2 regions of the Micrococcus sp. KRD128 genome follow, and region 2 is predicted to be linked to the other one. Evidence: predicted binding sites of a transcription regulator. Region 2 holds the regulator's gene; the other holds the start of a gene.
What was found. Region 2 encodes HrcA, which represses chaperone genes, less so after heat shock. Its sites were predicted from a motif close to TTNGCACTCGNNNNNNNCGAGTGCNAA; they were not measured.
Positions count from the first base shown of each region.

Region 1: the regulator HrcA is predicted to act here: its motif matches at 1,512-1,538, upstream of groES (co-chaperone GroES).

Region 1 is NZ_JABFAX010000019.1:189,383-193,760, reverse strand. It holds gene J1M44_RS10490 (hypothetical protein) at 214-1,191, opposite strand; gene groES (co-chaperone GroES) at 1,715-2,011, shown strand; gene groL (chaperonin GroEL) at 2,120-3,727, shown strand; gene J1M44_RS11980 (hypothetical protein) at 3,879-4,157, shown strand; gene J1M44_RS10475 (BCCT family transporter) at 4,251-4,378, shown strand, end outside.
Region 2 is NZ_JABFAX010000016.1:34,101-38,478, forward strand. It holds gene J1M44_RS08375 (16S rRNA (uracil(1498)-N(3))-methyltransferase) at 1-178, opposite strand, end outside; gene dnaJ (molecular chaperone DnaJ) at 175-1,308, opposite strand; gene hrcA (heat-inducible transcriptional repressor HrcA) at 1,384-2,397, opposite strand; gene J1M44_RS08390 (DUF3097 family protein) at 2,567-3,427, shown strand; gene J1M44_RS08395 (DUF4870 domain-containing protein) at 3,522-3,941, shown strand; gene hemW (radical SAM family heme chaperone HemW) at 3,957-4,378, opposite strand, start outside.

The sequences.
Region 1 (4,378 bases), on a different contig from region 2:
CGACGGTGAGGCCGGCCCGAGTCGGGCGGGGCCAGCCCGGTCCGGGCGGGGGCCGGGTGCCCGGTCGGCGCGAGCGTTCCGGGGCAGAACCCGCCGGGTCTCGCCTTCCGGGGGCAGAACCCGCGTGTTTCCAGGTTCCGTGGGCAGAAACGCCCTCGCTTCTGCCCACGGAACCCCTGCGCACAGACGGCAGGGCTATACGCGACGACGACGTCAGGCATCCCAGCCGTTCGAGACCTGTGCCCGTCGTCTGAGGACGGCCTCGATCACCCGCGCGTACCCCTCGCCGACGTCCCGGCCCGTGACGTGCAGGGTCATCTGCCCACGTTCCGCGTAGTACTGGTCTCGCCGGGCGTCCCGGGCGTGTTGCTCGGCACTCCGGTGCACCTCGCCGTCGTACTGGAGGACGAGCCGGCAGTCCTCGAACCACAGATCGGCCTCGGGGGCGTCCCGCCGCCCGGGGTCGAACACGTGCTGCAGCGTCGGCTCGCCCAGCCCCGCCTCGACGAGCGCCAGCCTCAGCCGGGTCTCCTGCGGCGAGTCGGCACCCACCCGTACGCGCTCGAGCGCCGCCGTCGCCCGCGGTCTTCCGACGAACCGCCCGAGCGGCCGCATCGCCTCGTGCACCGCGGTGACCGTGGTGACGGGAGGCCGCCGGCCGCGCGGGGACCAGGGGTGACGGACCAGGTGGTCACCCGCCGACACGAGGGATGCCTCGTCCCAGGGGTGGCCGATCGAGCACAGATCGAGCCAGGTCCGTTCCGGCGTCGTCACCCGTAGCCCGAGCACGGAGGTGACGTGGCCGGCGGGCAGGGGTCTGCGGTGCTCCATGACGCCGGGGATCCGCGCCCGTGCGGTGCCGCGGTGCAACGTGATCTCGACGGCGGCGCGTCGCGTGGCCCCGCCCGGGGGAAGTGGGAGGCCGTGGAGGTGCGCCGCCGTCTCGTGGGAGAGGACGGCGTCGGGACGGGACCGCAGGAGGGCGGTCAGCAGGTCGAGGCCGACCCCGTGGTGCGGCGGCGGGAGCCCAGCCGACTCCCAGGTGCGCAGCGGCATGTCACGTCGGCGGTGGATGCCGCGGGCGAGGCGGAGGACGTCGGACCGCCGCACCCGGCTGGGCGGCAGACCGCGTTCGAGCACGTCGCGGGTGGTGAAGACGGGGACGAGGGGGAGGTCGGGGGCGAAGGGCATGGGTCGACCCTGACGCGGTCGGCCCGACGGCGGCCGGGCGGGCCGCGTGTCTGTGCACACCGGCGCGGGGTGGGCCGGCTGTGCAGGACTGGGCGGCGGCCGGTTGTCCCGCCGGGACGACGTCGTCGTGGCTCGGTGGGCAGAACTGCGAGGAGTTCCGCCCACGCAACATCCGTGGGCAGAAGAGAGGGCGCTTCTGCCCACGGAGATCGAAAACCTGCGGATGCTGCCCACGCGATGGGCGGGGGTGCGGTTTCTGCCCACGGAGGGTGGCCCACCGCGCCCCACGCCTCCGCCCACGGCGGACGGTGAGGACACGGCTGGCACTCATGTTGAAGGAGTGCCAAAAGCCGGAGTAGAGTCAGGACTGGCACTCGGGGGTACCGGGTGCCAATGCCCGAGGTGGACCGTCCGGCACCGCGACGACGGAGGGTCTGACGCCCGTGGCGCACCCGCAGACCACAGCATCAGCGGACCGGCGAGCCCGCCGGAGCCGCACGTCGACGAAGAAGGAGTGTGCAGCATGTCTGTCTCCATCAAGCCCCTCGAGGATCGCATCGTTGTCCGCCCCCTGGAGGCCGAGCAGACCACCGCGTCGGGCCTCGTGATCCCGGACACCGCCAAGGAGAAGCCGCAGGAGGGCCAGGTCGTGGCCGTGGGCCCGGGCCGGGTCGCCGAGAACGGCAACCGCGTGCCGGTCGACGTCGCCGAGGGTGACGTGGTGCTCTACTCCAAGTACGGCGGCACCGAGGTCAAGGTCGGCGGCGAGGAGTACCTGGTGCTCTCCGCCCGCGACGTGCTGGCCGTCGTCACCAAGTGACCCCGCCGCGACGGGCCCGGTGAGCGGCGCGCACCGCACCGGTGCGCGCGCCCCGGGCCCCTCGCGTCCCCGCACCCCCTGACTCCCTGAACGAAAGGAGCGTCCGTCATGGCCAAGCAGCTGGCTTTCAACGACGACGCACGCCGCGCCCTCCAGGCCGGCATCGACAAGCTCGCCGACACCGTCAAGGTCACCCTCGGCCCCAAGGGCCGCAACGTGGTGCTCGACAAGGCGTGGGGCGCCCCCACCATCACCAACGACGGCGTCACGATCGCCCGCGAGGTGGAGCTGGAGGACCCGTACGAGAACATGGGCGCCCAGCTCGCCAAGGAGGTCGCCACCAAGACCAACGACATCGCGGGCGACGGCACCACCACCGCCACCGTGCTGGCCCAGGCCCTCGTGAACGAGGGTATGCGCCAGGTCGCCGCCGGCGCCGCGCCGGGCGAGGTCAAGAAGGGCATCGAGGTGGCCGTGGCCGCCGTCGAGCGGCGCCTGCAGGAGAACGCCCGCCCGGTCGAGGGCCAGGAGGTGGCCCACGTGGCCGCCATCTCGGCCCAGAACGACGAGGTCGGCGAGCTGCTGGCCCGCGCGTTCGACACGGTCGGCACCGACGGCGTCATCACCATCGAGGAGTCCTCCACGACCTCCACCGAGCTGGACGTCACCGAGGGCATGCAGTTCGACAAGGGCTTCCTGTCCCCGTACATGGTCACCGACGCCGAGCGTCAGGAGGCCGTGCTCGAGGATGCCTACGTCCTGATCAACTCGGGCAAGATCTCCAACGTGCAGGAGCTGCTGCCCCTGCTGGAGAAGGTCCTGCAGGCCAACAAGCCGCTGTTCGTGATCGCCGAGGACATCGAGGGCGAGGCCCTGTCCACCCTCGTGGTCAACAAGATCCGCGGCACCCTGAACGTCGTGGCCGTCAAGGCGCCGGGCTTCGGCGACCGCCGCAAGGCCATGATGCAGGACATCGCGATCCTCACCGGCGCCCAGGTCGTCTCCCCGGACCTCGGCATGAAGCTCGAGCAGGCCGACCTGGACGTGCTCGGCTCCGCCCGCCGCATCACCGTCACCAAGGACGAGACCACCATCGTCGACGGCGGCGGTGCGGCCGAGGACGTCGAGGCCCGGGTCGCCCAGATCAAGGCCGAGTCCGCTGCGACCGACTCCGACTGGGACCGCGAGAAGCTCCAGGAGCGCCTCGCCAAGCTCTCCGGCGGCATCGGCGTGATCCGCGTGGGCGCCGCCACCGAGGTGGAGCTCAAGGAGCGCAAGCACCGCATCGAGGACGCCGTGTCCTCGACCCGCGCCGCCCTCGAGGAGGGCATCGTGGCCGGCGGCGGCACCGCGCTCATCAACGCGCTGACCGTGCTCGACACCGACGCCGACGTCCAGGCCCTGACCGGTGACGCGGCCGTGGGCGTGGACATCGTCCGCAAGGCCCTGAAGCAGCCGCTGCGCTGGATCGCCCAGAACGCGGGCGAGGACGGCTACGTGGTGGTCTCCAAGGTCGCCGAGCTGGAGCCGAACCACGGCTACAACGCGAAGACCGGCGTCTACGGCGACCTGATCGCCGATGGCGTGATCGACCCGGTCAAGGTGACCCGCTCCGCGCTGGCCAACGCCGCCTCCATCGCGGCCCTCGTGCTGACCACCGAGACCCTCGTGGCGGACAAGCCCGCCGACGAGGACGAGGCCGGCCACCAGCACTGACCCCTGCGTCGGCCCTGACGCGGCCGGCCGACGACGACGGCCCCTCACCCGCCCGGGTGAGGGGCCGTCGTCGTGCGGGCGGCCACGGCTGCGTCGCTTCGTCCGGGAGTACTCCTATCCGCACGGCATCCACCCGGCCCTCGTGCCGGGCGTGTCCGTGGAGGACCGCCGGGTGCGCTACGGCGTGGACCCGGTGATCCTCGCCGTCGTCGGGCTGCTGGTGGTCGGGTTCGTGGTGTGGGGTGTGCTGCAGCCGGACGCCGTGCTGGCCGTCTCGAGCGCGGCCCTCGACTGGGTGATGCTCCACGCCGGCTGGCTCTTCGCGGCCGGCATCGGCATCGGCATCATCTTCTTCGGCCCGTACGAGCCGCTGACCTACTATCTGGCCCCGCGCCCGGGGCGTACGAGGCGGGGAGCGAGGAGGCGGTGACGGGCGCGCTGGCCCAGGCCGCGCTGCACTGGGGCGTGAGCGCGTGGCACGGCGGCCTCGCTGGGCATCGGCGCCCTGCAGATCGGCCGCGGCGTGGAGATCGTCTCGGGCTGGTCGGCGCCGGGGAACACGGTGGCGCTGGGGATCATCGTGGTGCTCACGATCGGCACCATCGTCTCGGCGGTGTCCGGTGTGGCCCGCGGCGCCTCGATGGCCGAGGG
Region 2 (4,378 bases):
CGAGCACGGTGCCGTGGCCGAGCGTGCCCGACCCGTCGGCCAGGATCACGGCCTCCCCGGGGGCCAGGCGCATGGCCGCGGCGGCGTGGCGGGCCTCGGGGCCACCGAAGACGACCTCCACGCCGGCGCTCGCGCCGGCCAGGGCCCCCGGCTCGAGGTGGAACAGGGGGGCGGTCACAGGTTCCTCAGGTTCTCCCGCAGCCGGGCGAACATGCCCCTGGCCTGGGGTGCGCCGTGCACGACCTCCTCGCCGCGCACCTCGGCCAGGCGCTCCAGGAGCTGGCGCTGCTCGTCGTCCAGGTCGGTGGGCGTGGTGACCACCACGTCCACCTTGAGGTCACCACGGCCCTGCCCGCGCAGGCGGCCGACGCCCAGGCCGTGGAGGACCTCGACGTGACCGGACTGCACGCCCGGGTCCAGGCTGACGGACTGCTTGCCGTCCAGGGTGTCCAGCGTGACGGTGGTCCCCAGGGCCGCGGCGGCCATGGGGACGGTCACGGTGGTGGCCAGGTGGTCGCCCTCGCGGCGGAAGGTCTCGTCCGGGCGGACCGCGATCTCCACGTAGAGGTCGCCGTTCGGGCCGCCGCCCGGGCCGGCCTCGCCGCGGCCGGCGAGGTGGATGCGGGTGCCGTCGTCCACGCCCGCGGGGATGCGCAGGGTCAGCGGCGTCCGGGTGCGGACGCGGCCCTGCCCGTCGCACTCGTGGCAGGGCGTCGGGATGACGGTGCCGAACCCCTGGCAGGCGGGGCAGGCCTCGGTGGCCATGACGGTGCCCAGCAGCGACCGCACGGGGCGCTGGATCATGCCGTGGCCGTGGCAGGTCTGGCAGGTCTCCGGCTGGGTGCCGGGCTCGCAGCATGAGCCCTCGCACCGCTCGCAGCGCACGGCCGTGTCCAGCTCGATCGTCTGCTCGCCGCCGAAGACGGCGTCGCGCAGGTCGATCCGCGCGGTCACCAGGGCGTCCTGGCCGCGGCGGGCGCGGCTGGCGGGGCCGCCGCGGCCGCCCTGGCCGGCGGCGTTCATGAAGGTCTCGAAGATGTCGGCGAAGCCCCCGAAGCCGCCCGCCCCGCCGAAGCCGCCCGGGAAGCCGGCCTGGCCGTTCTCATTGCCCGTCGTGTCGTAGGCCCGGCGCCGGCCCTCGTCCGAGAGCACCTCGTAGGCGTGGGAGATGCGCTTGAACTGCTCGGCCGCCTCCGGGTCGGGGTTGACGTCCGGGTGGTGGGTGCGCGCGAGCTTGCGGTAGGCGCGGCGGATCTCCTCAGTGCTGGCGTCACGGCTGACGCCGAGCGTCTCGTAGTGGTCGGTCACGGTGGGGATTCCTCTCGGGGAGAGCGGGACGTGGGGCGATGCGGGACGGGGCCCGCCGGGACACGCGGAGGCGCGTCAGGTGGTCAGGATGCGGGAGAGATAGCGGGCGATCGCCCGGACGGCGGCCATGGTGCCCGGATAGTCCATCCGGGTCGGGCCGATGACGCCGACCTTCGCCACGGCGCCGGGGCCGTAGGCGGCCGCGACCACCGAGGTGTCCGCGAGCGATCCGGCGTTCTCGGACCCGATCCGCACGGACACCCCGTGGGCGTCCTGCTCCATCTCCGTGAGCAGGCGCAGCAGCACCACCTGCTCCTCGAGCGCCTCCAGGATCGGCCCGATGGACGCGCCGAAGTCCCCCGGGGAGCGGGCCAGGTTGGCGGTGCCGGCCAGGACGATGCGGTCCTGCCGGCCGGCCTCGAGCAGGTCGTGGACGGCCGCGGCCACGAGGGCGGCGGACTGCCGGTGCTCCGGGCGGACCCGGGTGACGACGTCGTCCACCACGGTGGCCGCCGACACCGGACCGAGCCCCAGCAGGGCGTCCAGCAGGAGGCCGCGGAGCACGGACAGCTCCGCCTCGTCGACCGGCCGGTCCAGCACGGCGTGCCGCTGGTCCACCCGTCCCGTGGACAGGATGAGGACCACGAGCACCCGCGTGGGCGTGAGGGAGACCAGTTCGAGGTGGCGGATCGTGGAGCCGTCCTCGTGGGGGAACTGCGCGACGGCGACCTGCTGGGTCAGCTGGGCCAGGAGGCGCACCGTGGACTCCATCATGTGCTCGGTGTCCGTCTCCGGGTCCAGCAGGGTCCGCACGGCCCGGCGCTCCGCCGGGGACAGCGGCTTCACCTCGGAGAGGCGGTCGACGAACACGCGGTAGCCCTTGTCCGTGGGGACGCGCCCGGCGGAGGTGTGCGGGGCCACGATGAGGCCCTCCTCCTCGAGCGCAGCCATGTCGTTGCGCACGGTCGCGGAGGACACGCCCAGGGCGTGCCGTTCCACGAGCGCCTTGGAGCCCACGGGCTCGCGCAGCGCCACGTAGTCCTCCACGATCGCCTGGAGCACCTGCAGGCGGCGGGGCTGCTCCGACATCTCGGTCCTCCTCTGGTCCGTCGGGATCCGGGGCGACCCCGGAGGTGCCCCTGACTGGCACTCCGGCGGGTCAAGTGCCAATGCTACCGTCCGACCCGGGGGACGGCCCGACCGGTCCGCACGGCTTCGCTCACGGTGATCGCCCGCCCCGTTGCTACCGTGATCTCCCATGGACTGGAGCAGCTGGGGCCCCGCGGGCCACGACGACCTGACGCGCCGCCCCACCCGGACCGTCCCCGATGTGCCCGCCGCCCCCGGCACGGTGGTCGAGGACGTGGCCTCCGGGTTCACCGGGGCCGTGATCGGCATCGAGCGCTCCGGCGGCGTGCACGTGGTGGTCCTGGAGGACCGCCGCGGCGTGCGCCGCGGCTTCCCCCTCGGCGGCGGCTTCTGGATCGACGGCGAGCCCGTGACCCTGGTCCCCCCGGCCGCCGCGGCCCCGGCGGCGCCGGCCCGCACCGCCTCCGGCTCGCGACGGGTCGAGGGGGCGCGCGCCCGCACCGCCCGCGCCTCACGCATCTGGGTGGAGGGCGTGCACGACGCCGAGCTGGTGGAGAAGGTGTGGGGCGAGGATCTGCGTCTCGAGGGCATCGTCGTGGAGCCCCTGCACGGGGTGGACGACCTCGCCGGGGCGATCCGCACGTTCGCCCCCGGCCCGCGGCGCCGGCTCGGGATCCTCGTGGACCACCTCGTCACCGGGTCCAAGGAGGAGCGCCTCGCGGCCGAGGCCATGCGCGTGCCAGGGGCCGCGGGCAACGTGCTCATCCTCGGCCACCCCTACGTGGACGTCTGGCAGGTCATCAAGCCCTCCGTCCTCGGCATCCCCGCGTGGCCCGTCGTGCCGAAGGGGCAGGACTGGAAGACGGGGATCCTGCGGGGACTGGGCTGGCCGCACGGGAGCAAGGAGGCCACGGGGCTGGGGTGGAAGCGGCTGCTCTCCCACGTCACCACGTACGCGGACCTCGAGCCGTCCCTGCTGGGCCGCGTGGAGGAGCTCATCGACTTCCTCACCGCCGCACCCGAGCACTGATCTCGGCGCGGCCACCGCCCGCCCGCGCTATGCTGGCCCATGCCCTGCGCCCGGTCCCCGGCGCGCGGGTCCCGCGATCCAGGAGGAGCCCCTCGTGAACACCCGCGCGCAGCCCGACGCCGGCCGCACCGGCCACGGCCCGCCCGCCTGGCTCGTCTCGGCCGGCGGCCGCGGCGCCCCGCTCACGGCGAAGCAGGACCGTGACCGCGCGGCGCTGGCCCACCTCAGTTTGGCGTTCGGCGTGCTCGGCCCCCTGGTCGTGTGGCTGCTCTACCGCGACCGCGGCCCGTTCACCTCGCAGGAGTCGCGGGAGGCCCTGAACTTCTCCGGGCCGCCCACGCTCATCACGCTCCTGTTCTTCTTCCTGTCCCTGCTGCCGGTGGTCGGCCCGATCTTCGCGATCCTCGGCGCGCTCACGTGGGCCGCCATGGCGGTCTACGGCGTGATGGGCGCCTCGCACGTGTCCAAGGGCCGTCCGTTCCGGTACCCGTTCAACCTGCGCATCCTGCGCTGACCCGGGGCCGGCCGGTCAGAAGCCGGCCAGAGCCCGGACGATCGCGTCGTTGCGCAGCCGCCCCTCGAGCGTCGGGACGATGCTGCCGTTGACGGCGGCACGCCCGTCCAGCAGGCCCGCGGCGATGAGTTCGGCGATCGCCCCGCGGATCCGTGCGGCCTCCCCCGGCGTCTCCGAGACGAGCTCCGCGGTCGGGAGCCCGTCCACCGTGCGCACCGCGAGCATGATGCGCTCGAGTCGCCGCGCGTCGGCGTCGGGCCGCTCGCGGCCCACGGCGGGGGTGACCCCCGTGGCCAGCCGCTGCGCGTAGGCGGCGGGGTGCTTGGCGTTCCAGAACCGGACGCCGGCGAGGTGCGAGTGCGCGCCCGGGCCGATCCCCCACCAGTCCTGGTCCTCCCAGTACGCCACGTTGTGCCGCGCGCGGTGGACCCCGGACC